4 regions of the Exiguobacterium sp. Leaf187 genome follow, and region 1 is predicted to be linked to each of the others. Evidence: predicted binding sites of a transcription regulator. Region 1 holds the regulator's gene; each other region holds the start of a gene.

Region 1 (7,671 bases):
TGATGAAGAGCCCACTCCATGTCTGGATGACGAGACCGATCATGCAGGAAATCAAGAGGAACAAAGGAAGTGCAGCATTGAAGGCATCTGGACGAATAAAGACGGATACATAATCGGCATATAACGGTACGAAATAGAGAACACCGGATAGTAATCCTAAGATGAGATTGATGAAAAAGCTCTTCGTCCGCATCAGTGTTGGTTCTCCCATCGTTCCATTAATTCGAGCAAATCGACATCAATCTGATCACGTTCTGCCGAAAGTGCCGTTGCTTTCGGAATGTCATTGAAGACTTCCGGTTCGCAAAGCAACTGTTCGATCTCCGCTGAACGCTGTTCGAGCCGCTCAATGTCTTGTTCGAGTTGTTCGATTTGCTGACGGCGCTTGCGCTCTTCTTTCTGCGCTTCTTTATCGATCGTCTTCGACGCCGTGACCTTTGCAGCTTTTGCTTCCTCGGCTTCAAGACGCGCAATCTCTTCTTGCTCCGCCTTCTTCTCCGTGTAGTACGAATAATCACCGAGGTATTCCGTCACGCCGGCTTCACTCATCTCGATGACGCGGGTCGCGATTCGGTCGATGAAGTAACGGTCGTGAGAGACGAATAACAGCGTTCCTTCGTAGTCGACGAGCGCATTTTCAAGGACCATCTTCGAATCCAGATCCAAGTGGTTCGTCGGCTCATCGAGGACGAGGACGTTCGTTTTCCGGAGTTTCAGTTTTGCAAGTGCGAGACGTCCGCGTTCGCCACCAGATAACTCATGGACGATCTTGAAGACATCGTCACCGCTAAACAAGAATTGCCCGAGGACAGACCGGACTTCTTGTTCACGCATCAGTGGCCATTCGTTCCAAATCTCATCGATGACGCGGTTCCGGTCATTGAGTTCTGCCTGCTCTTGATCGTAATATCCGATCGAGACGCCAGTTCCGAAACGGAAATCACCGAAGAGGGGGCGTAAGCGACCGACGAGGACTTTTAGAAGCGTCGACTTTCCGATTCCATTCGGTCCGACGAGTGCCAGCGATTCACCGCGTTGCAAGCGGAACGTGATGTCTTTTGAGACAGCTTCTTCGTAACCGATTGCCAGTTGATTGACTTGAAGAACGTCATTCCCGCTCTGTTTTTCAATCGGGAAGGACAGGACCGTGCTACGCTCATCCCCATCTGGTCGGTCGAGCCGATCGACCTTCTCGAGCCGCTTCCGGACACTTTGGGCACGTTTGGTCGTCGTCGCTCGGGCGATGTTCCGTTGAATGAAGTCCTGCATCTTCGCGATTTCTTCTTGTTGCTGTTCGAACTGTTTCATTTCTTGATCGTACAATGCCGCTTTTTGTTCCAAGTACTTCGTGTAGTTACCGGTGAACTTACGGCAGACATTGCGTGACAGCTCATAGACGACATTGACGACTTGGTCAAGGAAGTACCGGTCGTGCGAGACGATCAGAACGGCACCACGATAACCACCGAGGTAACTTTCGAGCCAAGCGAGCGTATCGATATCGAGGTGGTTGGTCGGCTCATCGAGAATGAGGAGCTCTGGTGCTTGCAGGAGCATCTTCGCTAAGGCGAGACGTGTCCGTTGACCACCGGATAACGTTTGGATCCGGCGCGAATAATCGTCCGGATAAAAGCGCATGCCGTGCAGGACGGAGCGGATATTCGCTTCGAACTGATAACCACCCGCTTCTGAGAAGTCGTGTTGCGCTTGATCGTACGTCTTTAGGAGACGATCGTACGCGACCGGATCGTTCAAGATATGCTCCATGCCCATTTCGATTTCCATCCGGCGTAGTGTTCGTTCTTGTTCTTGGAGATGTTCAAAGACGGTCAGCATCTCGTTCCAGATCGTCTCGTTCGATTCAAGACCACTGTCTTGCGCGAGATAACCGATTTTGACATCCTTGCCTTTCATGATGTCGCCCGAGTCATGACTGAGTTCGCCAGCGATGATTTTGAGCAAGGTCGATTTACCGGCACCGTTTCGTCCGACGAGCGCAATCCGGTCACGCTCTTGTACTTCCAATTTGATATTTTCTAAAATCGGCTCAACGCCGAATGATTTCGAGAGTTGGTTGACTTGTAAGAGTATCATTTCCATCCATCCTTCCACCCTTTAGTCTATCACGAACAAAAGCGCGAGGTCCTGCGGAATATATTATTTGTGACTCTATGTGAAGTGGTTTACAATCAAGGAGAGTAGAAAGCTTTTTGCAAAGATTTGGGTGCCACGATGGATGTGGCCGAAGGGGGAACTGCAGGATGAATGGACCAGACACAAAAATTCCACAAGCGACAGCAAAACGGTTGCCGCTATATTATCGCTTCATCCAAAGTTTATACAATTCAGGCAAGCTCCGCGTCTCTTCTGCTGAGTTAAGCGAGGCGGTGAAGGTTGATTCAGCAACGATTCGTCGCGATTTTTCCTACTTTGGGGCATTAGGGAAGAAGGGGTATGGATATAACGTTCAACATCTCTTAACGTTTTTCCGCAAAACCTTGAATCAAGATGAGGTGACGAATGTTGCCTTAATCGGGGTCGGTCATCTCGGAACAGCGTTTGCAAATTATAACTTTTTAAAGAATAATAGTACTCGGATAGTCGTTGCGTTTGATGCGGACGAAGAGAAGGTCGGAACAACGACGCATGACGTTCCAATCTATCATGTTTCGGACATGAAAGAACAAATCGAAGCGAATCAGGTCGATGTTGCCATCTTGACGGTTCCATCCCAGTTCGCGCAGTCAGTAGCGGATGAGTTAGTCGAGTATGGTGTGACTGGCATCCTGAACTTTACGCCCGCGCGGTTGAACGTGCCAGCGAGCGTCCGGGTCCATCACATCGATTTATCGATCGAGTTGCAGTCGTTAGTTTATTTCATGAAGCATTATTCGCAATCAGCTGAAGGAGTGAAATCATAATGGAAAACCTTATCCCGTCAACTATAGCATTCATCGGACCAGGTAGCTTAGCACTAATCGGTGTCGTCGCATTAATCATCTTCGGACCGAAGAAGTTACCTGAACTTGGTCGTGCTGCGGGTCAGACATTGAAAGAGTTCAAGAGCGCAACGAACGGTATCATGGACGACGATAAAAAGGATGAACCGAAAGAGAAGTGATTGAATCATGGCGATTGATCAAGAACAAAGCGTGACGTCGCATCTGGACGAACTGCGTAAACGGATCGTCTGGTCGCTTATCATCGTCGTCGTCCTGTTCGCTGTTGCATTTCCGCTCGTCCGACCGCTCGTTCGCTTCTTGCAAGCGGACTTAAAAGAGCTCGGTATCGGTTTGAATGCCTTCAACGTCGCAGATCCTTTAATGTTGTATTTGAATCTTGCGTTCATCATCGCAATCGTGCTGGCATCGCCGTTCTGGATGTATCAACTCTGGGCATTCGTCCGCCCTGGTCTGTATGATAAGGAGCAAAAAGCGACATTGACGTATATTCCGGTCATCTTCTTTCTATTTTTGGCTGGTGTAGCCTTCTCATACTTTTGGTTGTTACCTTTCTTATTAAAAGTTTCGACTGAACTAGGGAAGGAACTCGGAATCGAACAAGTCATCGGAGTTGAGAACTACTTCAGTTTCTTAATCCGATTAACGATTCCGTTCGGTCTTCTTTTCCAATTGCCGGTCGTGACGATGTTTCTGACACGTCTTGGTCTCGTGACGCCAATTTTCATGCGAAAGAATCGGAAATATGCGTACTTTGCGCTGTTCGTCGTTGCGGCATTGATCGCACCGCCGGACGTGACGTCACATTTGATGATCTCGGTCCCATTGTTCGTTCTCTATGAGATCAGCATCTTGATTTCTGCGCGGACGTACAAAAAGGTCTTGATCCTCGAGCAACAGGCAGAGCTTGAACGACAGGCGGATTTGATGCGTGAATTGAATAAATGAATCGTGAATTCCTTCCGACGATTTTGGAAGGAATTCTTTTTTATGAAAGCGTTATTTTTATATTGATAAAGCAGTTAGCGATGCGTATACTAAAGTTAATTCATGGGGGCTTAGCTCAGCTGGGAGAGCGTTTGGCTGGCAGCCAAAAGGTCGTCGGTTCGATCCCGATAGTCTCCACCATATTCGTACACTTCAAACTCTTGAGCATTCAAGAGTTTTTTTGTTGTTTTCAAAATATGGAAATGCAATATAAAGTGTCAATAAAAACAAATAATTATATAAAACAGACAGAACCGAATTGTTTATTTCCATCTATTTCATTAAACTAAATATACAGAATTTTCGTTTAACTGTTTTGTTGGTAACATCATTATAGTTTTTTAGAAAAGGGGAAAAGAAGCATGAAGAAGGAAATCGCACTCTTGGCAGCTGTCTTGATGACATCTTCCAACTTGGTCAGTGCTCAAGGAGCACTGTCCTCGCAAGATAAGGCAAGCGGTCAAAAGCCGCACGCCCTCTCACTTAAGAAAACAGGACAGGAGAAGGTGTATAAGCAGTCTGACAAGGTCCGTGTCGTCATCGAGATGGAGCAGAAGCCGGCGATTCAAATCGCGCAGGCACAAAACAAGCGGTATAGCACATTGAGCAATGCCGAAAAAGAGTCGATTAAGGATCGCCTCGTCAGCGTCCAAAAATCAGTCAAGTCAGCGATCGCTAAAAAATCGATTCCCGTTACATATAAGGAAAGCTTCACGACCGTCATCAACGGATTCAGTGGTGAAGTCAAGTTCGGCGACATCGAAGACATCAAACAACTCGACGGAGTCAAGAGCGTACATATCGCCCATGAATACGCGCGACCGAAAGCCGATAAAGGTGCAAAACCAGATATGTTATATAGCAAAGATATGGTTAATGCAAAAGAAACATGGCAGGACTACGGCTTCAAAGGGGAAGGGACAATTGTAGCGGTTATCGATACGGGGATTGATCCGTCGCATAAAGATATGGTGTTGAGCCCAGAGACGAAGATTGATTTGACTTCTTCAAAGGTTGAAAGCGCCAAAGAATCAAAAGGACTAAAAGGGAAGTATTTCACGGAAAAAGTCCCATACGGCTATAACTACGCTGATCACGATAGCGAAATCCGTGATTTAGGTGCAGGTGCATCGATGCACGGAATGCACGTAGCGGGTACGGTCGGTGCTAATGGAGACGAAGCGAACGGTGGTATCAAAGGGGTCGCACCGGAAACACAACTCCTCGCGATGAAAGTATTCGGAAATGATCCAGGCATGCCATCGACATTCAGTGATATCTACATCAAAGCGATTGATGATGCGATCGCCCTCGGAGCGGATGTCATCAACATGAGTCTCGGTTCGACGGCATCATTCGTCAACGCAGATGATCCGGAACAACGCGCGATCGTCAACGCGATGAACAACGGGATCTTATGTGCGATCTCTGCTGGAAACTCGGCATTCACAGGACATGGTGCAGGCAATCCGTATACAGCGAATCCTGACATCGGTGTTGTAGGATCTCCAGGGTTGATCAGCCAAGCGCTACAAGTCGCATCGCTAGAGAATACGAAATTAACGCTTGAAGGTATGGCACTGACGATTAACGGACAGGATGCTGGGTATTTGGCGTACCAAAAACAGGACTCGCCGAATCCGATTAAGGTATTCAACAAGGAGAAGCAAGACGTCATTTATGTCGGCGATGGTCAAGCATCGAACTATCAAGGAAAAGATGTCAAAGGAAAAGTTGTTTTTGTTGTGCGTAACGGCAGTTTCAATTACGGTATGATTCAAGCAGAAGCTGAGAAACAAGGAGCAGCCGGTGTCATCGTTCGTGGACGAGTCGATCATGGGGATTATGTCAGCATGGCACTTAACAATCCGACGATTCCGATGGTGACGCTCAGCATCGCGGATGGGAATGATCTTGAAGAAAAAGCGAAAGCAGGAAAAGCAATTGCTGTCACGTTCGATGGAAAAGCGGTCTCAGCAGATAACCCAGTAGCGGGCGAGATGTCTGATTTCACGTCATGGGGTGTCACACCAAATCTTGATTTCAAACCTGAAATCACGGCACCGGGTGGAAAAATCTACTCGACGCTCAATGATAACGAATATGGCGTCATGAGTGGAACATCGATGGCAGCACCACACGTCGCCGGAGGAACGGCACTTGTCATGCAACGAATCGCGAAGGATTTCAAAGTCGATGGTGCGACACGCGTTAAACTCGCGAAGAATATCCTCATGAACACGTCACGTCCACAGCTTGATAAAGGGCAGTATAATGCTGAAGCGAAAACTGGTAGCTTCTATTCACCACGTCGTGAAGGTGCTGGTTTAATGGATCTACGTGCTGCGATGAAAACACCAGTCGTCGTTACGGAAACGAAATCGGGTGAAGGAAAGGCTGCACTCAAAGAGGTCGGCGAAAAATTCACATTCACGCTCGATTTGAAAAACTATAGTAGCGAAAAAGTGACATATCAATTAGCCGGAACGGTACAATCGGATCTCGGTGCAGAAGGAACGAACTTCCTGGAAGCCAACAATATTTATAAGAAAAACTCAGTGGATGCGGTCGATCCGAATAAAGGAACTTTCCCAATCTCATTCGCAGTCGGTTCGAAAAAAGCAAGTTCTGTCTCCATCAATCCGAAGAGCTCAACGAAAGTAAGTGTATCGGTCGATTTGAAAGATACAGTCGATTGGGCAAACGGTCTTCCACTTGAGCAAGTCTTTGAAAATGGCTACTTCGTTGAAGGTTTCGTTCGTTTAATCGATACGAAGAGTAAAAATCCGGAATTGACAGTGCCGTACGTCGGATTCAAAGGAAAGTGGGATCAGGCACCGATCGTCGATGCACCGCGTTATGACGAAGAGAAGACATTCTACGGATTAACTGGATTAGCGACAGAAGTAAAAGATGATTTCGAGTTCCTCGGCACGAACACGGCGGGAAAAGTCGTTGAAAACAAGGTTGCGTTCTCACCGAACAACGATGGTAGCGTTGACGAGGCGTTCCCAGTCCTCTCGTTCCTTCGTAATGCACGAAAAGTCGAGTATTCGATTCTTGACCGTAATAAAGCAACACTCCGTAAATTAGATCTACAAACAGACGTTGTGAAGAACTATTATGATAGCGGTTCTGAAGATGGGTTCACACCCGTCACAAGTGCGGCTTGGGATGGAACAGTCAATGGAAAACCAGTCAAAGACGGTCTTTACTATTACCAAGTGAAATCAGTCATCGATTATCCGAATGCGAAGTGGCAGTCGAATCTCTTCCCTGTCTATATTGATACGAAAAAACCAGCAGCAACTGTTCAATGGGATACTGCAAAAGAAACACTTTCTTGGACAGCAGGCGATCAGGGAACAGGTGTAGCGTCGTATGACATTCTCGTCGATGGAACAAGTGTCCTCAAACAGCCGCTTGCACCGACAGAAAAAGCATATGAACTCAAAGGTCTCTCGAAGTCAGCGAAGATTGATTTTGTCGTCAAGGATTATGCAGGAAATACCGTGACGAAATCGGTGAACACGACAGGCATCGATAAGGCGGTACCGACCGTCCAAATCGACACACCGGTCGCACTCGGTCTGTCGACATCTAAAGTAGTTACTATCGCGGGTCATGTATCCGATGAGTCAGGGATCAAATCATTCAAAATTAACGGAAAAGCCGTCCAGCTTCGTTTTGATGCAGCAAAACAGCAGTACGTGTTCAGTCATGA
Region 2 (7,671 bases), on a different contig from region 1:
AAAATGTAAATCCTTCTTACACTTTTTAAGACGTCCTTACGTCTATAAAGGACAATCCTTATTCGTTTCTGCAAGCATCGGTGTGACCGCGTGTCATAAAGCTGATCTTGAAACATGCTTAAAGCAAGCCGACCTTGCCATGTATCGCGTGAAACATCGGGATAAAAACGATGTCGCCCTATATCGAGCAGATTCTTGAAAAAAAACCTAGAACACATTGATCATAATCGGTCATGTGTCCTAGGTTTTTTCGATTATTCTTCTGGTCTCGGCGCAATGTTGCCTTCTTCGATATCGAGGAGTAAGTCGATCAATTCCGCACAAAACTCAGGGTACTGGCGAAGCAACGCGTCTTCTCCTACTTCATCCACGAAATCTGTCAACAAGGCGAGGACTTCTGGTACCAGTGCGCGCGCTACTTTCATGTAGGCAATCGCAAAGCGCCATTTCCCAGAAATGTAGAGCAGTTTTCCAATCAACAAATCACCTGGTTCGACTTCAATCTCAGACAAATCCGTTTGATACGTCTGTTTTGACATCAAATCAACGACACCATCCGCCTCGACTTGAAACAGCGAGGGCATCGGGTCCGCTAATCCACGCAAGGCACGATAGAGGCTAGGCGATAACTCTTCTTTGACCTGCTCAAGAAAACGACCGTGCGGCGTTTTTCCTTGATCATCCGTCTCATAGAAGATGGCCCAATCTACGAATAAGTCCCGGAACAACTCAGCATCTTTTAAATACCAACGTCCCTCCGTTGCAATCTCTTCTATGAAAGCGACCCAATCCGTACTACGTGCTGTCGCTGCTTCTTGATACATCTTCTTCAAGGCTGCATTCATTTCCGCTTCAGAAACCGTCGTCGGAAACGGAATTACTTTTCGATCGTTCTTCATTTCGATCGCCCTTTCCGGTGAGGAGTAGCCGGTCGTTTAATCGTCTGAGGTGCTGTGAATTCACGTTTTGGAATGACTTCCCCACGGTAAATTTCCATTGCTTCCATCTCGACGCCCATTTGCTTCGCAAGTGTTTTTAAGTGTTTTAAGTCTTGATCCGTAACAAGAGCAAGTACCATTCCGTTCGCATTTCCACGTCCCGTCCGACCTGAACGGTGTACGAAATCGTCAAGCGACTCCGGTAAATCGTAATGGACGACATGCGTGACTGCTTCGATATCTAGACCACGTGCCGCAAGACCTGTCGTGACGAGTAAAGGAAACTCTCCTTTTTTGTAAGAACGTAATGTCTCCATTCGCTCTCGTTTTCCTTTTTCAGCATCCAAAATCCGATATTTCAATGAGAATTTACTCAACTCACCATTTAATGGTCCGAGGAAGGAGCGGTTGTTGATGAATGTCAGCACTTTTGATCCTTGCATGTTCGCCAGGCGACGTAACAATTCCGGCTTCTGACGACGTGAAGTCTCCAAATAACCGAATGTCACTTGTGTGCTGACGGCACGCTCAACCCGAATCGTCTCAGGGTTGTTTGCAAGCGTCCGTCCCCATTCTGCTGTCCGTTCCGGCAATGTCGCGGAGACGAATGCTAACTGACGATCGCGTAGTGCACTGTTTGCGATTCGCGTCGCCGAGTCACTCATACCACTCTCATAGATTTGATCCGCTTCGTCCAAGACGATCAATTTCACCTTATGCATCTTTAGCTTCTTCGAATCGATCAACTCAACGAGACGCCCTGGCGTTCCGACGATGATTTGTGGTTTTTTCTTCAATCGTTCATATTGTCGTTTTAATTCAACACCACCAATGAATGCACCGGATTTGATACCACTTCCTTGAGCAAACAATTGAATGACTTGATGAATTTGCATGACGAGTTCCCGTGTTGGTGCCGTGATCACGACTTGCACGTGTGGTTCTTCTACTTCAATCTTTTCTAAAGCTGGAATGACATAAGCAAGCGTCTTCCCTGTTCCTGTTGGCGCTTCAGCCAGGACATCTTTTCCTTCGCGCAACAACGGAATCGCTTGTTCTTGAACAGGCATCAACTCGGTAAAGCGCGCCCGTTCCCATGCTTCCTGTAAAAATGGTTTTGTAAAGTTCATAACGATTTCTCCTACTCTCTTAATTCCATCATGCCGTTACGTATTCGACATGATCTCCTGATGCATCACGGTATCCCCGTAATGTCTGTGTATATTCATTTCCTGCGTCGAGCAATCGAATGTGGAATCGAATCTCGCTTTCACCGGCTTCTTCTTCTAAAATCTCGAATCCTTGGATGACACGATCCTGTAATTCTGCAGCGAGTGCCGGGTACTCCGCAAGACTCGCATACGTCGCTTTTACGTCAACCGGACGACGAACAAGCGCAATCCAATACGATTCATCATAGCCGATAAAGTCTTCATAATCAAAATCATCTTCAAATCGAATCCAGAATCCATCATTTTCGAATTCCGTGATCATTCCCGTTCGCGTTGAACCGTCCGATCCGATTTTCAGCGAGACCCAGTCTCCCGACTGATACTCTCCTTGTTGTGTTAATGATACATACTCCATTTGGCACACCTCCACGTTCTATATTCCCTTTTTCATTGTCAACGATACGTCTTAAAAATACAAGGCACCGTAGCGTGACATTCCTCACAGTTTCAACTGTTCTAGTGAATCTTTTTCAAATCAACTCATACAGTTTCCAAAAAACCTTGAATTAGCAATCTAAAACTGTTTTTTTAAAACTATTTTCATATGAATACAGAAATAAAGAAAGCCCGTCATATCAACGTTTGTCCACTTGTTAAAACATTCACATGAACGTAAAGGGAATCACCCCTTCCTTTTGTTACACTATTCACATAAGGAACTGATGATTAGCTCAATATTAAAGGAGTGGTATCCATGTTATTAGAAAAAACGAGTGCTTGGACGAACTTTACGTCTGGTGAATGGGTAAAGACGATCGATGTCGCAGACTTCATTCGACTCAATCGCACGGAATATACAGGAGATGATCACTTTTTAGTCGGTCCGACGCAAGCAACGGAACGTCTCTGGCAACAAATTCTACAGCTGACGAATGAAGAACGACAACGTGGTGGTGTATATGCCGTCGATGCTAAAACACCATCAACGATCCTCTCGCATGATGCAGGGTATCTGAATCGCTCACTTGAAAAAATCGTCGGTTTACAGACAGACGAACCGTTTAAACGTTCGATTCATCCGAACGGTGGGATTCGGATGGTGAATGATGCCCTAGCTGCGTATGGCTTTGAAGCAGACGAGACCGTCACGAAAACTTTCAGCGAGTACCGGAAGACACATAACCAAGGGGTTTTCGATGCCTATACCCCTGAAATGCGCGCTGCACGTAAAGCCGGTATTATCACCGGATTACCTGATGCTTATGGTCGCGGACGGATCATCGGTGACTATCGTCGTGTTGCTTTGTACGGAACGGCACGCTTGATCGAAGAACGTAAGAAGGATTTAAAGGCACGTGGCGGGTTCTTATCTGAATCGATGATTCGCGACCGTGAAGAGATGAATGAACAGTTGCGCGCATTAACGGAATTGACCGAGCTTGGAGCTCGCTATGGTTTCGATCTCTCCCGCCCTGCAGAAACAGCACAAGAAGCATTCCAGTGGGTCTATCTTGCCTATCTTGCTGCCATCAAAGAGCAAAACGGGGCAGCCATGTCACTCGGTCGAGTCTCGACGTTCCTTGATATTTATGTCGAACGTGATCTTGCGGCTGGTCGCTTGACGGAAGAGACTGCACAAGAACTCGTCGATCATTTCGTCATGAAGCTTCGGATCGTTAAGTTCTTACGGACACCAGACTACAACGATCTATTCTCGGGTGATCCGACGTGGGTAACGGAATCAATCGGTGGAATGAGTGAAGATGGACGATCAAACGTCACGAAAAGTTCATTCCGCTTCTTACACACTCTCTCGACACTTGGTCCGGCACCGGAACCGAATCTAACCGTTCTCTGGTCTACTCAGCTTCCACGAGGATTCAAGGAATTCTGTGCGAAGATGTCGATCGTTTCAAGCTCGATTCAATATGAAAACGATGATTTGATGTTACCGGTTTATGGAGATGATTACGGCATCGCTTGTTGTGTCTCCGCGATGAAGATCGGGAAACAGATGCAGTTCTTCGGTGCGCGAGCAAACCTGGCAAAAGCATTACTTTATACGATCAATGGCGGAATGGACGAGAAGCTCAAAATCCAAGTCGCCCCAGCAAGTCCATTGATGCTTGATGAAGTACTCGATTACGAAACCGTCATGGCGGCTTATGATCGTCAACTCGATTGGCTCGCAGAACTGTACGTCAACACACTGAATGTCATCCACTACATGCATGATAAGTACAGCTACGAACGGATTGAGATGGCTTTACATGATCCAGAAATCTTACGGACGATGGCATGCGGTATCGCTGGTTTATCGGTCGTCGCTGACAGTCTATCTGCCATCCGTTACGCAACAGTTCGTCCAATCCGAGATGCGGATGGGATTGCAGTTGATTTCAAGATCGAAGGCGAGTTTCCGAAGTTCGGGAATAACGATGAACGGGTCGATCAGATGGCGGTCGATCTCGTCACACTGTTCATGGAGAAAATCCGTAAACATCCAACGTATCGCAATGCCCTTCCGACGCAGTCTGTCCTGACGATCACTTCAAACGTCGTCTACGGTAAAAAGACAGGAAATACACCCGACGGACGCCGTGCGGGTGAACCATTCGCACCGGGTGCTAACCCGATGCATGGACGTGATACCCGTGGTGCTGTCGCCGCCTTGACGTCTGTCGGAAAATTACCATATGAACATGCGCTCGACGGGATTTCCTACACGTTCTCGATCGTGCCAAAAGCACTTGGTAAGGATGAAGCCACACGCATTCGCAATACAGTCGGATTACTTGACGGATATATGGGTGGTACGACTTCAAAAGGACACCATTTGAATGTCAACGTCTTTGACCGTGAGACGTTACTCGATGCCATGGAGCATCCAGAACAATATCCACAGTTAACGATTCGGGTATCCGGTTATGCAGTCAACTTCATTAAACTGACGCGTGAACAACAGATCGATGTCATCAATCGAACGTTCCACGGTTCTCTCTAAAATGATGTGTAGTATGTGAAAGGAAGTGAGCAGGATGACCTATGGTATGATCCATTCCGTTGAATCATGTGGAACAGTCGATGGTCCTGGCATTCGATTCATCGTCTTTACGCAAGGATGTCCACTACGGTGTCAATACTGTCATAACGTGGATACATGGGAGTTCGGTTGCGGACGGCGTGTCTCAGCAGACGAAGTCGTAAAAGAAGCGATCAGCTATCGCTCCTTTTTCGAGGCCACGGGTGGTGGAATCACCTTCTCTGGAGGTGAACCACTCGCTCAGCCAGAATTCTTGGAGGCTGCTTTAACAGAAGCAAAACGCCATGGACTGCATACGGTCATCGATACCGCGGGATCCGTCGTCCCAAAAAACATCGATGCGATTCTCGATGCGACGGATTTGGTACTACTCGATATCAAACATATCGACGATGCCGCTTGTCGCGTCTTGACTGGACGGAGTAACGCCAATACACTCGCCTTCGCAAAACGCCTAGCCGAGCGAAACATTCCCGTCTGGATTCGCCACGTTCTCGTTCCAGGTATTACGATGTCGGAACATTTCCTCCGTCAGACCGGCGAGTTCATCCGGACGCTCGGAAACGTCGAGCGCGTTGAAGTACTCCCGTATCATCAACTCGGTGTCTATAAGTGGGAAAACCTCGGTCTCGCATATCCGTTAACTGATGTGCTTCCCCCTTCATCAGAAGAAACGGATACTGCGCAAACCTTACTTGAATCGTACTTGTGTTAACGTTTCCAGTTTGTTACAATGACGGCATAGACTATGAACAGGAGGTACAACACCGAAATGAAGCAATCACTCGTACACGTCGCTTGATGAATGAAATCATCTCTTTCGCAATGCAGTTGCGGATGTCTGACGCTACGAGTCTGCTCTATTTCGGTGTGACCAACCTCTGGCCAGCACCTTCTTTGAGTTACACTCCGGCACACCATCCGCTCGCTTCGGATGGTGTGTTTTTCATTTCATCTTATCGGAAATGAACACTAAAGGAGCTGCTTTTATGCCTACTGAAACACTTACGATCCAACACCTATCGATGGACTACGACGAACGACGTCTTTTCTCGGACGTTTCTTTTCATATTCATACCGGTGAACATGTCGCCTTAATCGGTCCGAACGGCATCGGAAAAACGACACTGTTACACTTGATCGCTGACCAACTTCAGCCGACTGACGGTTCGATCAAGCGTCATTACAAAAAACTCGGTCTACTATCACAACACTTCGTAGCGGGCGATCACACCGTTCTTGATGTCGTCGAAAGAGCGGATGCGGTTCGTTATCAACTTCGCGCTAATGCCATGAATGGTGACTTGACGATCTATCAACAAGCACTCGATCAGGACGCCTTCTCGCTTGAAGCAGATGCAGCACGCGTCTTAAAAGAAGTCAAATTAGAGGAAGCACTCTGGACACACAAAGCATCCAGTTTAAGCGGTGGTGAACAGACGCGCCTCCAACTTGCCTGCCTGCTTCTGTCACGACCTGATTTCATCATTCTCGATGAACCGACGAATCATCTGGATCAAGAGACGCTCGAGTGGCTCACGGAATGGGTCAACATGTCACGGACCTCGATTCTCTACGTCTCACACGAACGATTCTTCATCGACGCAACAGCTGATGCCGTCATTGAATTATCTGAATCAGGGGCAACGCGATACAACGGAAACTATCAGTCCTATAAAGAACAAAAGGAACATCAAGCTCTGTCGCAACAACGAGCGTACGAAAAACAAGAACGCACCCGCAAAGAGCTGACACGCATGATTCAAGGATACCGGCAATGGCATCAAAAAGCCTCGAATCAAGCGAGTGAACGGGATCCGTATGCGAAAAAGAAGGCTGCTAAACATGCGACGAAGGTCAAGGCAAAAGAGCAGCAACTCGAGCGTCTACTCGAGGATCGTGTACAAAAACCACAAGTTGCACCGACTGTTCACGTCGCATTCGAACATGAAGCGATTCGTGCGAAACGACTGATTTCGTTCGAACGTGTCTCGTTTAGGCATGAGACGAAACCGATCCTAAAGGATGTTTCGTTTACGGTAGAACGTGGCGACCGAATTGCTGTCATCGGACCGAATGGAAGCGGGAAAACGACCTTACTGCGTCTCATTGAGGGCGAATATGCTCCTCATCAAGGGAACATAATCCGTCATCCTCGATTGAAGACCGGCTATTTTTCACAAGCCCTTTCCCACTTACCGACATCAGGTACGTTGTTAGAGGCATTACTTGAGTACGGCACGATGAGTGAGACGGACGCCCGGACGTTGCTCGCCTGTTTTTTATTCCGTCGCGATGATGTTTACCGGTCGATTTCCGACGCCAGTATGGGTGAGAAATGTCGGATTGCTTTCTTACGCCTGTATTTTTCTGGTGCTCACTTGCTTATTCTCGATGAACCAACGAACTATTTGGACCTTGCGACTCGTGAACAAATCGAAGCCGCCCTCGATGTTTTCCCTGGTGAGCTCCTCTTCGTCTCCCACGATCGTTATTTTACTGATCGGCTGTCGAATCG
Region 3 (7,671 bases), on a different contig from region 1:
TGAGCAGGTGAATCCTGCTCTAGCGCCCGCTTAATGAATTGTAAGGCCTGTTGTTCCGCATCGTTCAGTTGGGCAACATGTGTCCAAAACATTTCGATGTCAAGTTCCCGGAAGGCTTGTAACGCCGGTGCAATTGATTGATTTTTTATAAAGGGTTTCCACATGATTCCCTCGACCTCCTCATTCCAGTATCTCTTCGTAGTGTACGCAATATCCTATCGTCTTGAAAGCAAAAAATGGAGAATCTTCCGTCGTTTCAGGAAGATCCTCCATTTTTTATTTTTTACCGACTTTTAAATGAGCGTTTCGAAAGACGGCATCTTGTTTTCCTGTCTTTTCAACACTTGTTCCGACAGACCCCAGGTATTCGATTTCATCCTTTGGCTGAATGAACTCATATGTGATGGCAGGTTCACCCCGAAGTCGAACGTGTATGATTTGTCGATGTCGTAAAGAGAATGATGCGCGCACTTCAAGAAAGGAGGAAGCTGATAAATCATGTTGCCGCTCTAAAATCGTCATCAACTCTTTTTCAGAGTCACGATAGTTCCCCTGCAATTGAGCATACGAAATACCGACTCCTAAAGATAGGATACCAATTAGACTAAGAGCGAAAATGACCAGCACTTTCTTCATGACTGATCCACCTCCGAAAAAGTTCATTCTACTTATTCATCGGTTCATCGATCGTCGACGTGAAGTCTTTTTTTGAATCCTTTGCGTGAAACTGCATGTCCACATGTGGAATATCATCTTCTAAATAAGGGTCGGATACGGTTTCGAAACCAAACGATCCGTAAAACCCTTCTAGGTGTGCTTGTGCCTGTAAGTAGATCGCAGCTTCTTTCTGCAAATGAACCATCGCTTTCTCCATCATTTGTCTCGCTAACCCAACCGACCGGTGTGCACGATGAACGGCTACCCGTCCAATCGCGACTCCTTTTGTCGGGTGATCGTACATCCGAAGACATCCGACGATTTGACCACTCTCACTCCGGACGATTAGGTGTGTCGCTTGTTGATCTTGATCATCTAGCTCCGGATACGCGCACTCCTGCTCGACGACGAAGATATCCGTCCGTAATTTCAAAAGTGCATATAAGGTATCAGGTGTCATGGAGTGAAAAGACGCGAAGTTAAATTCGTACATAAAAACTCTCCTCTTTAGTTACGACAAAGTCGTGATAGTTGTCCAGCGTAAATCGTGACAGGAATGCCTCTAAACACCGTATCTTTTTCCCAGTTCAGCCCGTTTACGCGAGCGACATTTTGCGAAGCATGATTATCGGGATGAATGATCGAGATGATTCGATCATGCCCTCGGTTGAACGCCTCCATCATTAGTTGTTTCGCTGCTTCACGACCATAACCGACTTTCCAGTGCTTCGGTTCGAGCCAATAACCGACTTCTAATTCTTCAATTCCATCCACTTCCTGCATCAATAATCCGGCGAAACCAATCGGTTCATTCGTTTCTTTTTTGAATAACAGCAAAAAACCAGTTTGTCGCTCATCCGAGTATCGCTCCAATTGCCGTTCGAACCACTCTCGTGCTTCATCTTCACTCAGGGCAGTACCTCCATTGATATAACGCATGACTTGCTCATTTTGGACAAGCGACTTATAAAAACTGAAATCCTCTTCTTCGAACGGTCGCATCCATAAACGTTCACTTTCCATCGTCATCGCCTCCTTCTATACTTCTCTTTTCCCGAGTTCTTTTCGCTTCATTCCTCTTCCTGACTCTGCTTTCCTTGTGACATTTTTCATTACTAATCGATGACATTCACTCCCTAGTGCTTGCAATTCCCGGCATAAGTCGGTATTTTGGGAACAGTATGTTGAACAACGACCGCACGATTAATGTTAAAATATATTTTGAGCGCATGAGCGCTGGTAGGAATTCATGAAAAGGACTGAGACCATAATGACTGAACAAGTAATGACGGGACTGTATGAAGGCATTTCAAAAGAGTCCGTACTAATCAATGAACCTTTAAAATATCATACGTATACAAAAATGGGAGGAATCGCGGATTTATTCATCATTCCAACCTCTTATGAAGAAACGGCTTTTGTCGTCCGATATGCTTACGAACAAGGTATTCCCTTGACGTTGCTTGGAAACGGATCGAATCTTGTCGTACGTGACGGCGGCATCCGCGGCATTGTCCTCTCCTTTGAGAAGTTAACCGATATCTCGGTTGAAGGACATGAACTCGTTGCTCAAAGTGGTGCAGCAATCATCGAAGCGTCTCGTGTAGCTTACGCGCATCAGCTCAGCGGTCTTGAATTCGCTTGTGGGATTCCAGGAACGATTGGTGGCGCATTGATCATGAATGCGGGAGCATACGGTGGTGAAGTCAAGGATTGCCTCCATAGCGCTACTGTATTGACACGACAAGGAGAACTGTTGAACATTTCGCATGATGAACTCGAACTGGGATACCGGACAAGTTGCTTCTCGAAGAAAGAATACATCATCCTCGAAGGTCGATTTGCCTTAACAGAGGGTGACCCAGCACTAATCAAGGAAGTCATGGATGATTTGACGCATAAGCGAGAAACGAAACAACCACTCGAGTACCCTTCTTGTGGTAGCGTCTTTAAACGTCCAGAAGGCTATTTTGCAGGGAAGCTGATTCAAGATAGCAACTTACAGGGAACACGCATCGGTGGCGCTGAAGTGTCCAAGAAACACGCTGGTTTCATCGTCAACGTCGAGAATGCCTCTGCATCCGACTATATCGCGCTCATTCGTCATGTCCAAGAAACGGTTCAAGAAAAATTCGGTATCTTACTTGAGACAGAAGTGAAAATTATCGGTGAAGAAGCATAACAAGAATCTTACAAGAAAAGGTGAGCTCCGTATTCGGACTCACCTTTTTGTTCGTTTAGATTGACCAGTTTCCGTCACGCATGACTGATTCACGCGTTCCGTCTGCAAGTTCTCCTTCAATCGATAGATCCGCTGATCCAATCATGAAGTCGACATGCGTCATCGAGTCGTTCGCGCCTTGTGCTTCTAGTTCTTCTGCTGAAAGGCTAGGACCATTTTCGAGACACGTCGAGTACGCACGACCAATCGCTAAGTGGCATGAAGCATTTTCATCAAACAATGTATTATAGAATAGGATACCCGAGTCAGAAATCGGCGAACGGTGTGGCACGAGCGCAACTTCTCCAAGATAACGTGCACCTTCATCAAGTGAAATCAAGTCATCTAATGCTTCTTGACCCTGTTTCGCTTCCGCTTTAACGATTTTTCCGTTCTCGAACCAGAGTGTGAACTCATCAATCAAGTTCCCACTATAGCTAAGCGGTTTTGTGCTCGAGACGTGTCCGTTGACTCCTGTCTTTTTCGGTAACGTGAACACTTCTTCTGTCGGCAGATTCGCGATGAAATCAACACCATCTGCATTCGGACCACCGCCACCTAACCAAACATGACGTTCTGGTAATTCGATTGATAATTCTGTTCCTGGAGCTGTGTAGTGCAATGTTTTGTATTTCTTCTCTGTCAGGAATTTTGCTTTTGAACGCAGATTCTGATCATGATCCGCCCATGCAGCGACCGGATCCGCTTGATCGGCACGTGTAGCCTTTAAAATAGCTGACCAGAGCTCTTCAACAGCATTCTCTGAATCAGGGAATACTTTCTTCGCCCAGCTTTCAGAAGGTGCTGCTACGACACACCAGCTGACATTGTCACTCATGACGAACTTCCGCCAATTAGCAAGAGCGACACCGGCTGCTTTATTCGCACGTGCGATTCGGCTCGAGTCCACGCCATTCAATAAATCTGGATCTTCACTGACGACCGATAAGAACGCTGTCTTTTCTTCTGCCAGTTGGTCGTAACGTGCTTTTAACCAATCCGGGAACGTATCAAACGACTCTTCCGGTGCATCGAAATAACGGATTTTCGTCATCTCATCATCTGACCATTGTACATATACTTGCGTAGCTCCTACTTCGTAGGCGACACGCGTGATTTCACGAACGAGCGGCAAATTTTCGATTCCTGCACGCACCTCGAGTTGTTGTCCTGGTTGTAGATTAATTCCCGTACGCACGGCTAAAGACGCGTATTGTTGTAATTCTGCTTGTGTCGGCATTATGTAATCCCCTTTCTTGTATCTTTATTTTCACGAAATAGTTGCAATTTTGCAAGAAATAAGGCGAAACTAGAAAGAGAAGAGAAGGAGGCATCACCATGGAATTCACACCCGGCGATTTTAAATCGGCTTATACGTATTTTCACCGACAGGCACTCGACCTCGTTGGTGATGAAAAAGCACAGCAAGAATTGTTAGTTCGAGCAGAAATCGGACTTGCGCACTTGACGCAAGATATCGCGTCTACAGAAAGCTCGGACATCGAACGCGAGGCAGAACTCGTCCTTTATTTTCAATTAAAACAACTGCTTGAAATGCTTCGTGCTCTCTATCAGAAAAAATTCGAAATGCATGCGGAGCAGGAACAATTGTTATTGACGGCCGTTCTGTACTTTACGTCTCCTGTTGACGCCTTACCGGACGATAACGTCCTCGGGCTCTTCGATGATGCACAAATCGTCGAGACGATTTACGAAGAACTGGCTGCAGACGTCGATCGCTTTCAACATATGGAATGAATGAAAAAAGCAGCTGTCGCGACAGCTGCTTTTTGATTATGCATTTTGTTTCGAAGCAATATGAACAGGTGTCGTGGATTGACGTGATTCATCTACTTCTAATTTTTCTTTATTCAGCCACGTATAGATCATTCCCATGAAGACTGCTCCACCAATGATGTTTCCAGCTAAAGCTGGCAACAGGTTATGCATCGCTCCGGCAAATGTGATCGTATCCGGATGTGGTACGACTAACGCAATGGAGAACAAGGCCATATTGGCGATGACGTGATCAAATCCAGATGCGAAGAAGACTGCGACCAGTACCATCATCATCATGATCTGCGCCAACTCATTCTTCATGTTCTTTGGAATGAAAATCGCTAAACAGACCATCCAGTTACAGAAGATAGCTCGTGTGAAGATTTCCCACGTCGTATGGTGGATCTTCGTTTCTGAGACAGAAAATAACCAGTTGTTCATACCAAGCTCTTGGATGATTCCTGTTTGAGAAAAGAGTAGCGCAAATGCTAATCCTCCAAGTCCATTTCCAATCAGACAGATCAACCAGACCTTCATCGTATCCATCTTCGTCGTATAGCCGCGCATCGTCGCCGTCGTGAAATACATCGTATTTCCTGTGAATAGCTCTGCCCCACCGTAAACGATCAGGACGAGTGCCACTCCGAAGGTCAGTCCACCAACAAGTGTCGCAACAGGTGACTCCGCCATATATAGACCGTTAATTGCTTTTAAGGTAAAAATAATTGCAAATCCAATGAAAATCCCTGCTAGCATGGCACGAACTAAGTACTCGAGAGGACGCATTTGTAGCATGCGCGTCGACTTGATTGCTTTATTCCGTAATCCTTCTAATGCTTCTACCTCGTTCATCGTAGAAACCTCTCTTTCTTTTGTTCAACACTTCACAATGTTTGTTCATTTATTATCATACTTCCATCTTAAAAGATGTTCAAGTATTGAATAGACCTGTTTTATCGTTTTTATAAAAGAACGAGATGTAAACGATATCATTGTGTCGAGATTGTGAAAAATGCCTTTTCTTGCTTTATACAACTAATTAGTTTGAATTCGTAGTCGTGATGCGAAGCGTTCAAAGAAAGTATTTCGCCTTGATGCATCGAGCACATAACCATCAATGACGACCCGATTAAAGCGTCTAGAAGAGGAAGTAGCTCGTTCAATATCGGTCGGAGTGTAGGCGTCGAATGTTTTCCGGTCCATCGTAAAATCTGCACCTGAATACGGATCCGTGTAGTAAATTTCGAGATCGGTCAAATCAGGAATCGTTGAAAATAAAACAAGTGTATGATGCATCAGCACTTTAGATAACCGAGCTTTCAAAAAATCCTGATTCACTTGTAGTGTTCCAGTATCGGTACCAATCCAGGCTTGTCGCTCTTTTCCTGTAACCTCATAAACAAGCCGCAACGATTCCCCTTCGACATCTACCTGTTTTAAATCTGATGAGAACGGAAGTTGTTCGGCTAATTGACGAACCGCTACCGTATTCATCATCGAAGCACCCACTTGTCTCGCTACGAGATCTCCATCATGCCAAATAGACGTTCGATTTTCTTCATCCGATGGTTGAAAAATGCGAATACCAATTAGTATTACTAAACAAATACAACCAATAAGCAAGAACGTTTTTTTCATTTTCATCACCTTCCTAAAAAAACGTACCCTTTTTCATCTTTTTTCATAAGAAGGGTTGAAATTTTATGCATATGGGCGTACTCTTGCAGGCAGATACTCACAGAAGGAGGAGCATGAGGTCACTCATCATATTGCCATGACTACAACACACCCACAGAAAAAGAGAGTTGAAAAAATTAGTTTTTTAATCATCGGTACATTGCTTTATTCCCTTTACATCAGTTTACTACTATCTCCAAATGATATCGGATCAGGCGGTATCATGGGGATCACACTCATCATCCAAGAGCTCTTCCACACGCCAATCGGTTTAACGCAATTGCTTTTAAACATCCCACTCTTCCTTTTAGGTTTTCGTTTTCTGCGTAAACGGTTCATGTTCTTATCCGGCATCATCGTCGTTGCTTCCTCTTTTTTAATCGACTGGATTCCGACTCAAATTGTTCCGGAATCTTTAAATGATCCGCTCGTCGCCTCCATCTTTGCCGGTCTAGTCTCTGGACTTGCGATGGCATTGATATTCTTCGGTGGTGCTTCAACTGGAGGGCTTGATATTCTTGGAAAATTTTTCTTCGCTCGTTTTCATAACTGGCCACTTCCTCGCATATTTCTGATGCAAGATCTTGTCATCTACATCCTTGTTTGGTGGGTGTTTGACTTAAAACACGTTATGTACGCGCTCATCATGAGCTTCGTTCGCGCCAAAGCCCTTCAGACGGTTTACAGTTTCTATTCTGCTTCTAAGCAATGTATCATCATTTGTGAGAAAGCAGATGAAATCAATGAAGTCATTACAAAAGAACTCGGTCGTGGTGTCACGATTCTCGATGCACGTGGAGGATATTCCAACCGAACGAAAAAAATGGTCTATGTCGTCGTTCAAAATAATGAAATCGTCCGTTTGCAAGAGATCGTCTCTTCCGTTGAGCCAAATGCATTCGTTACATTCTCAGAAATTCATACGGTTTTCGGAAACTATAAGGAACATTCCTATTCGTTTTAACCAAGCGCAGCCAAGCTGCGCTTTTTCTTCTACATAAAACAGCTTCTCGGATTGCACTAGCTTTCCTGCTTTTTTATTCAGAATACTGACTTCTTACTTTCCTATCCCTATTCAAAAAATAGACAGGCTTCACTTTTCTTGTAATAGTAGTTAAGCTAATGACATGTCTTTTTATTTAAAGGAATGATTGCATGCACTCACTATGGCGTCAGCGTGTTCTGCTGATTCTTTTGATCAGTTTATTTGCCTCTATACCAATCATTTATGCCTTATCTGGTTATCGGACAATTGCGGCGATGACAGCGCAGATGAAGGATCATGATATACCGTTAATTAATCAAGTCGATCAGTTGGTTGAACATAATCGAGATCG
Region 4 (7,671 bases), 1.7 Mb from region 1:
CCCAGACGGAAAACCGTCGTTGTTTCCTTTCTTGCCTTGACTCCATCCCATTTCCTCCTTTTTATGTCTGATGTTTGAATATTCCTGCTACAGCAAAACCAAAAACATCAAATTCATTCAACAGCCATTATATCCCACCTTTTCTCTGACTGTCTCCACTGATTTCCAAAATAAAAACCGACTTCTCACAGTGAGAAGCCGGTTGAACGATCAGGTGCCATGGTATTTTTCTCTATTAGATGCCTTCGTATGCTTGTTCCATGATCGTCCGTAACTCAGCGACAAGCGGCATCTTCGGATTCGCCGTCGTACATTGATCCTCGAAGGCATCGACTGCCATCTTATCGAGTTTTGCCTCGAAGTCTGCTTTTTGAATGCCTTGCGCCTTGAATGACATCTTGATGTTGAGACGTTGTCCAAGATCAGCAACCGCTTGAATGAGTGATTCGACCCCTTGTTCCGTCGTTGCTGCCGGAAGACCGAGGTAGCGTGCGATGTCGGCATACCGCTCATCCGCAACGAATGATTCATATTTCGGGAATGCTGCTAGTTTTGTTGGACGTGACGCGTTATAGCGAATGACGTGCGGCATCAGGATCGCGTTCGTCCGTCCGTGTGGCGTGTGGAATTCACCACCGATTTTGTGCGCGATCGAGTGGTTGATGCCGAGGAAGGCGTTCGCGAATGCCATCCCTGCCATCGTTGACGCGTTATGCACTTTTTCGCGTGCTTCGGCGTCTGATCCGTTAGTATATGCTCGTGGCAAGTAGTCGAAGATCATCTTGATTGCTTTCAGTGCCAGTCCATCCGTGTAGTCGTTTGCAAGCACCGAGACGTATGCTTCTGTCGCATGCGTCAAGACATCCATTCCGGTATCAGCAGTGATTGAAGCTGGAACGGTCATGACGAATTCCGGATCAACGATTGCGACGTCAGGTGTCAATGCATAGTCAGCAATCGGGTATTTGACATTTTTCTCTTTATCCGTGATGACGGTGAACGGTGTCACTTCTGAACCTGTACCAGAAGTCGTCGGAATCGCGACGAACTTCGCTTGACGACCAAGTGTCGGGAATTGATACGCCCGTTTGCGAATATCGAGGAATTTTTGACGTAAGTTTGAGAACGTTTCGTTCGGTTGTTCGTAGAAGAGCCACATTCCTTTTGCAGCATCCATCGCTGAACCACCACCGAGGGCGATAATCAAGTCAGGCTTGAAATCACGCATCGCTTGAGCACCTGTCTGAACAGTCGTCACCGATGGATCTGGTTCGACTTGGTCGAAGATCCGGTAACTGACGGACTGTGGTAAGTTTTGAATTACTTTATCGGCATACCCGAACTGTACCATCGTTGGATCAGTGACAATCATGACACGTGAGACGTCAGTCATCGACCGCAAGTACTGAACGGAGTTCTTTTCGAAGTAGATTTTTTCAGGGACCTTGAACCATTGCATGTTCACGCGTCGTCTCGCCACCTTTTTGACGTTGAGTAAGTGTTTCGCTGTCACGTTTTCAGAAACAGAGTTTTTCCCGTATGATCCGCAACCGAGTGTCAGTGATGGTGTCAACTCGTTGTACAGATCACCGATTCCGCCATGAGCAGATGGGCTGTTGACAAGGATCCGGCAGGCTTTCATGCGGAGTCCGAACGCTGTCATCAAGTCATCGTTCGTCGTATGAATGACGGCTGTATGACCGAGACCGCCGATTTCAAGCATCTGTTCTGCAATCGTGAACGCTTCTTCGGTCGAAGCGACGCGGTACGCACCGAGGACGGGACTGAGTTTTTCATGAGACAATGGTTCTGCCGCTCCGACGTGCTCGAGTTCTGCGACGAGCATGACCGTCGTTTCCGGAACATCGATTCCGGCTTTTTCTGCGATCCATGTCGCAGGTTTCCCGACGATGTCCGCGTTGACGGCACATGTATCGGTTTTGATGACGAGTGATTCGAGGCGTTGTTTTTCTTCCGGTGTACAGAAGTAACAACCGAGTGCTTCCATTTCCGCACGAACCGTCGCATAAATCTCTTGGTCGACGATGACAGCTTGCTCAGACGCACAAATCATCCCGTTATCAAACGTTTTTGAAAGAACAAGATCGCTGACTGCCCGTTTGACTTTCGCAGACTGTTCGATATAACACGGAACGTTCCCTGGTCCAACACCAAGTGCCGGTTTACCTGTTGAATACGCCGATTTGACCATTCCTGCTCCACCTGTCGCAAGGACCATGGCGATTTTTTCATGGTTCATCAAGACTTTCGTTGCTTCAAGTGATGGTTCTTCGACCCATTGAATACAGTCTTTTGGTGCCCCTGCTTTGATGGCTGCGTCGCGGAGTGTTTTCGCTGCTTCGACGGAACATCGTTGTGCCGATGGGTGGAACGCGAAGACGATCGGGTTGCGCGTCTTGATCGCAATCAATGCTTTGAACATCGTCGTTGATGTCGGGTTCGTGACCGGTGTGACACCACAGACGACACCGACGGGTTCAGCGATATATGTGATGCCGTTTTGGACATCTTCTTCTAAAATCCCGACCGTTTTTTCATGACGTAGACTGTTGTAGATGTATTCTGTCGCAAACATGTTTTTAATCATCTTATCTTCAAAGACACCGCGTCCCGTCTCTTCTGCCGCGAGACGAGCGAGTTCGACGTGCCGTTCAAGTCCGGCAAGTGCCATATCCCGAACGATCGTATCGATTTTTTCTTGATCGAATGTCAGTAATTCTTGTAATGCGCGTTGCCCTTTTTCAACGATTTGTCCAACTGCTTGTTCGACCGGCGTTGCCGTCGATTTTGTTTTTTCTTTCACAGCCATGAGTGGTTTCCTCCCTGTCGTGGAACGAATCTGAGTTTGATTTGCTAACCATTATGTCAGGAATGCCAAGCTGTTTTTCAATAGTTTGTGCTTTCCTTCACAAATCAATCATAACCCCTTTTTCCTGTTTTGTGCATGACCATCCTGTGAATTCCATCACACCTTTGATAGCGTTTACAACTGTTGTGAGTTCTTCTTTTTCATCGTTTTGCTTCATGTACATAGATGTGTGCGATTTGTCACACCTCGCATTTTCGTGACTTGATAGCCGTTTCATCATCTTGTATTCTGATATGGGGTACATATTAAGAGCTACCACTAAAGGAGGACACTTGAATGTCAGTTGTACAGGAAATGCTAGCCTTCAACGAGCGATTCGTCGCCGAAAAACAGTATGAGCAGTTCGTCTCGGATAAGTTCCCGGACAAAAAGGTCGTCATCCTGACGTGTATGGATGCCCGATTGACGGAGCTCCTCCCACACGCACTTGGTCTTAAGAACGGGGATGCGAAGATCATCAAAAATGCCGGTGCTATCCTATCGCACCCATTCGGTTCCGTCATGCGCTCGATTCTCGTCGCATTGTATGCTCTTGGTGCTGAAGAAGTCGTCGTCATCGGTCACCACGACTGCGGCATGAGCACGATTGATCCTAACCACATGATCAACGAGATGAAGGATCGGGGCATCGACCAACAGATTCTTCACACGCTCGAAGTATCTGGCGTTGATTTGAATCAATGGTTGCGTGGTTTCACGTCAGTTCAAGAAAGCGTCGCTCACTCGGTCAGCCTCGTGAAGAACCATCCATTACTACCGCCAGGAACGAACGTCCACGGACTCGTCATCGATCCGGGTACTGGTAAGCTCGACGTCGTCGATTGCTGATCACTCTCTATAGAAGAAACGCAAATAGATTCGGATATTCTACTCCGTCTTAATTTAAAAATAACGTGCCATATTTTCTCGTAACGGAGAAGGATGGCACGTTTTTCGTATGAGTCATTTTCAGTGTTCAAAACGCTTCTCACTTCATGCTTCGGGGTATAACAGAATGTAACTTCTTGTGGAGAGCTAAAAAGCGTATCATTCATCTTTCGATTACGAGGTCAGACTTTTACTCTTGACAGCATTCCAACATGGCTGTAAGATACTTTAGTATAGTACAGTGATAACAAAAGAAAGTGTGGTTTTACTGAATGATAAACGCCGTATTGTTTGCCGTCTTTTTACTATTTATTTTAGCGATCTTCCGCGTCCACATCGTGCTCGCGATGGTCATCAGTTCGTTTGCTGGTGGTCTCGTCGGTGGTCTTGACCTGACTGCGACGACAAAAGCATTCTCCGGTGGTCTTGGTGACGGAGCAGAAATCGCCCTTAGCTACGCGATGCTTGGTGCATTTGCCGTCGCCCTCTCGAAAACAGGTTTACCGGATGCACTTGCGCACTCTTTGATTGCGCGTTCGCGTGGTAACGCAAGTGCCGCTTCCGTCAAAAAATTAAAAGGATTCATCTTGTTCGCGATTCTCTTGCTTGCGATCAGTTCACAAAACGTGTTGCCGATCCACATCGCATTCATTCCAATCATCATTCCGCCGTTGCTCGGTCTCTTTTCTCAGCTTAAGATCGATCGACGCCGGATAGCGATCATCATGACGTTCGGTCTTGTGACACCATACATGTTCTTACCGGTTGGATTCGGAGACATTTACCTCAATCAGATTTTGCTGAAGAACCTGAAGGCAAATGGTCTCGATACTGCTGGAGCTTCCGTCATCGAAGCAATGGCGATTCCAGCACTCGGAATGGTCGTTGGTCTCTTGATCGGTTTGTACACGTACCGGAAAGAGCGGACGTATGAGATTCGCGACATCGCTCCAGACGATTATGAAATTCCGGTCATCACGAAAACGAAGCTTGTCTTAAGTGGAGTCGTCGTCATTGCGACCTTGATCGTACAACTACAGACCGGATCAATGATTCTCGCTGCGACGACGGGGTTGATTCTCTTCTTGTTACTTCGTCTTGTTCGCTTCAGTGAAGCAGATGACGTCATTACACGCGGTATGCGCATGATGTCATTCATCGGTTTCGTCATGATTTCAGCGAACGGATTCTCAAACGTCTTGCGTAAGACGGGCGATATCGAGCCTCTCGTCGAGAACTCGAAAGCGTTGATGGGCGATTCGCAACTCGTTGCCGCCTTCGTCATGCTCTTGATTGGCCTTCTCGTCACGATGGGTATCGGCTCGAGTTTCTCAACCGTTCCGATCATCGCTGCCATCTTCGTTCCACTATGTATCCAGTACGGATTCAGCTTAGAAGCGACGATTGCTATCATCGGTACATCCGGTGCTCTCGGTGACGCAGGTAGCCCGGCGTCTGACTCGACACTCGGACCAACGAGTGGTTTGAATGCTGATGGTCAGCATGATCACATGCGAGAAACGGTCATTCCGACGTTCCTGCACTACAACATTCCATTACTCATCTTCGGTACGATCGCTGCGGTTGTATTATAAAAACAAGACGGATTCGCTGTCATCGCGGATCCGTCTTTTAAATTGTCTCCGTTTTTTTCCTTTTCATTTCGTCCTCGGTTCTCTAAAATAAAGGAATGAACTGATACAAAGGAGTTGTCTAACGTGTTATCTCAAGTCGTCAACCAGATTTTGCTTTCGCTTGCCGATCTCGGATATTTCGGCATCGCCCTCGGGTTGATGATTGAAATCATACCGAGTGAAATCGTCCTCTCTTACGGTGGATTCATGATTTCCCAAGGAACGATCGGCTGGCCGCTTGCTATCGTCGCTGCCGTCATCGGTGGATTATTCTCGCAATTATTCTTATATTGGTTCGCTCGCTACGGCGGTCGTCCCCTTATCCTGAAATACGGGAAGTATGTTTTGATTTCAGAACATCATCTCGATCTAGCCGAGCGTTGGTTCTTAAAGTACGGACAAGGCGTCATCTTTGGAGCCCGTTTCATCCCGGTCGTCCGTCATGCCATCTCGATTCCGGCAGGTCTTGCCAAGATGGATCAAACGAAGTTTTCTCTTTATACGGTGCTTGCGATCATTCCGTGGTCGATCTTGTTCCTGTATCTTGGTGAAACGCTCGGAACGAACTGGCGCTCGATCAAGGAAGTGGCTGCACCGTACACGAACGGTGTCCTAATCGCTGCCGTCGTCTTGATCATCTTCTATGTCATCTACAAACGCCGTCAACGAACGGTTTGAACAACTAGCAGTCTGTCTGACGACGGACTGTTTTTTTAAACAAACAGGAGGTCCTGCCATGCTCACATCCCCACTTGCTCATTTTCCGTTACGTCGTTTGACTGCATCCTATCGGGCGGGTCATCCTGTCGCGACCGGGATCACCGTCGACGGACATATTTTAATCGTCGAAGAAACCCTCGACGAAGCACGCAATGAACACGTCCTTTCCATTCATCAATTGAAGGATGATTGGCGTAAGACGACGATCGTTAAAAAAAGCGAAATTGATTTTTCGCTCGTCGATCGATTTCCGGATGGACGTTTGTTACTCGTCGCTTCCCGTTGCGATGATGACGTAGACGGAACGTGGTTGCCGAATGCCTTTATTTATGATGTTCAGGGAAATCTAGTCAATCAATTTTGTTTAGATGATGGGATTCAAAACATGCAAATCGATGAACGAGGGTGGATTTGGGTCAGTTATTTTGACGAAGGTGTCTATGCTGACGCCGTAACCAGTTCAAATGGTGCCTTTGGTCTCGTCGCTTTTGACGATACGGGCGAAGTAAAATATAAAAACCGTCAATACCCGATTGATGATTGTTACGCCTTAAACGTCTGTTCATCAAAAGAAATCTGGTTCTTCTACTACTCTGATTACCGTTTCATTCGTATCGATCAAGAGGAAGATCTCGTCTGTGAGGCACCTACGATCGCCTTTTCTCAGTTCGCTCGGTACGACGATTTTCTGCTTGCCGCAAATTCTGATGAAGCACATTTACTCGAACGGAAAGGTACGCTCTTTGAAAGTGTTCGTTCGATTCGATTCATGACAGAACAGGGAAATACCCTGTCAGGTGACCTTACAATGCGTAATGACTTGATCGTACTAGCGACCTCGGAACACCTATATTTCGGGAGACTCGGTCAGCGACTTGTCTCTCTCTTAGCAGGCAAATGAAAGCCATTACACAGTTGTTTCATAATCTTTTTACTTTTGAAAACCTCTAACCCAAATTTTCAAAAAGACTAGCGAGTTCTATCTGAGGATAGTATACTCAGCGTTATAGTTATTCGGACAAATTGTCTGAACATTATGACGTCACAGAATTTTTTTGGGGGAAATGATGAGTTCGAATTTGAAACGAGATTTAACAGCACGACAGGTACAAATGATTGCACTCGGAGGAACGATCGGGGTCGGTCTTTTCCTTGGAGCATCGAGTACGATTGCTTGGACGGGACCATCCGTCTTACTCGCGTACATGCTAGCAGGAGTCTTTATCTTTTTCATCATGCGGGCACTTGGTGAGATGGTCTACACCCATCCTCACAGTGGTTCGTACGCAAAGTTCGCAAACGACTATATCCATCCAGCAGCTGGTTTCTTGACAGCAAGCAGTAATATCTTCAACTGGGTCGTCGTCGGGATGAGTGAAGTCATCGCTGTCGGGACATACTTACGCTTTTGGTGGCCGGAACTACCGACTTGGATTCCAGGCGTCGTCGTCATCATTCTCTTGACGCTCGCGAACCTCGCTTCCGTCAAGATGTTCGGTGAACTCGAGTTCTGGTTCGCCTCAATCAAGGTAATAACGATTCTTCTGATGATCGTCGCCG

Evidence for each region. The regulator Rex, encoded in region 1, represses fermentation and respiration genes when NADH is low (regulators of the CRP and FNR family bind a similar motif). The targets are predictions, from matches to a motif close to TTGTGAAATATTTCACAA.
Region 2: the regulator Rex is predicted to act here: its motif matches at 2,761-2,778, upstream of pflB (formate C-acetyltransferase).
Region 3: the regulator Rex is predicted to act here: its motif matches at 5,530-5,547, upstream of ASF99_RS01435 (formate/nitrite transporter family protein).
Region 4: the regulator Rex is predicted to act here: its motif matches at 2,916-2,933, upstream of adhE (bifunctional acetaldehyde-CoA/alcohol dehydrogenase).

What each region holds. Positions count from the first base shown of each region.
Region 1 covers NZ_LMPR01000009.1:1,894,575-1,902,245, reverse strand. Annotated here, with positions in the region: gene ASF99_RS13865 (hypothetical protein) at 1-193, opposite strand, end outside; gene ASF99_RS13860 (ATP-binding cassette domain-containing protein) at 193-2,094, opposite strand; gene ASF99_RS13855 (redox-sensing transcriptional repressor Rex) at 2,262-2,921, shown strand; gene ASF99_RS13850 (twin-arginine translocase TatA/TatE family subunit) at 2,921-3,121, shown strand; gene tatC (twin-arginine translocase subunit TatC) at 3,129-3,908, shown strand; tRNA gene ASF99_RS13840 (tRNA-Ala) at 4,013-4,088, shown strand; gene ASF99_RS13835 (S8 family serine peptidase) at 4,310-7,671, shown strand, end outside.
Region 2 covers NZ_LMPR01000004.1:163,535-171,205, reverse strand. Annotated here, with positions in the region: gene ASF99_RS01740 (GGDEF domain-containing protein) at 1-199, shown strand, start outside; gene ASF99_RS01735 (hypothetical protein) at 255-899, opposite strand; gene ASF99_RS01730 (DEAD/DEAH box helicase) at 896-2,068, opposite strand; gene ASF99_RS01725 (hypothetical protein) at 2,097-2,525, opposite strand; gene pflB (formate C-acetyltransferase) at 2,865-5,114, shown strand; gene pflA (pyruvate formate-lyase-activating protein) at 5,149-5,868, shown strand; gene ASF99_RS17195 (hypothetical protein) at 5,862-6,122, shown strand; gene abc-f (ribosomal protection-like ABC-F family protein) at 6,143-7,671, shown strand, end outside.
Region 3 covers NZ_LMPR01000004.1:106,976-114,646, reverse strand. Annotated here, with positions in the region: gene ASF99_RS01470 (hypothetical protein) at 1-164, opposite strand, end outside; gene ASF99_RS01465 (hypothetical protein) at 277-636, opposite strand; gene ASF99_RS01460 (GNAT family N-acetyltransferase) at 665-1,150, opposite strand; gene ASF99_RS01455 (GNAT family N-acetyltransferase) at 1,165-1,680, opposite strand; gene murB (UDP-N-acetylmuramate dehydrogenase) at 1,928-2,839, shown strand; gene ASF99_RS01445 (aminopeptidase) at 2,895-4,118, opposite strand; gene ASF99_RS01440 (YkvA family protein) at 4,217-4,636, shown strand; gene ASF99_RS01435 (formate/nitrite transporter family protein) at 4,673-5,509, opposite strand; gene ASF99_RS01430 (hypothetical protein) at 5,693-6,295, opposite strand; gene ASF99_RS01425 (YitT family protein) at 6,432-7,298, shown strand; gene ASF99_RS01420 (CHASE3 domain-containing protein) at 7,490-7,671, shown strand, end outside.
Region 4 covers NZ_LMPR01000009.1:230,097-237,767, reverse strand. Annotated here, with positions in the region: gene ASF99_RS05120 (hypothetical protein) at 1-46, opposite strand, end outside; gene adhE (bifunctional acetaldehyde-CoA/alcohol dehydrogenase) at 236-2,830, opposite strand; gene ASF99_RS05105 (beta-class carbonic anhydrase) at 3,167-3,718, shown strand; gene ASF99_RS05100 (Na+/H+ antiporter family protein) at 4,033-5,352, shown strand; gene ASF99_RS05095 (DedA family protein) at 5,476-6,069, shown strand; gene ASF99_RS05090 (hypothetical protein) at 6,128-7,012, shown strand; gene ASF99_RS05085 (amino acid permease) at 7,176-7,671, shown strand, end outside.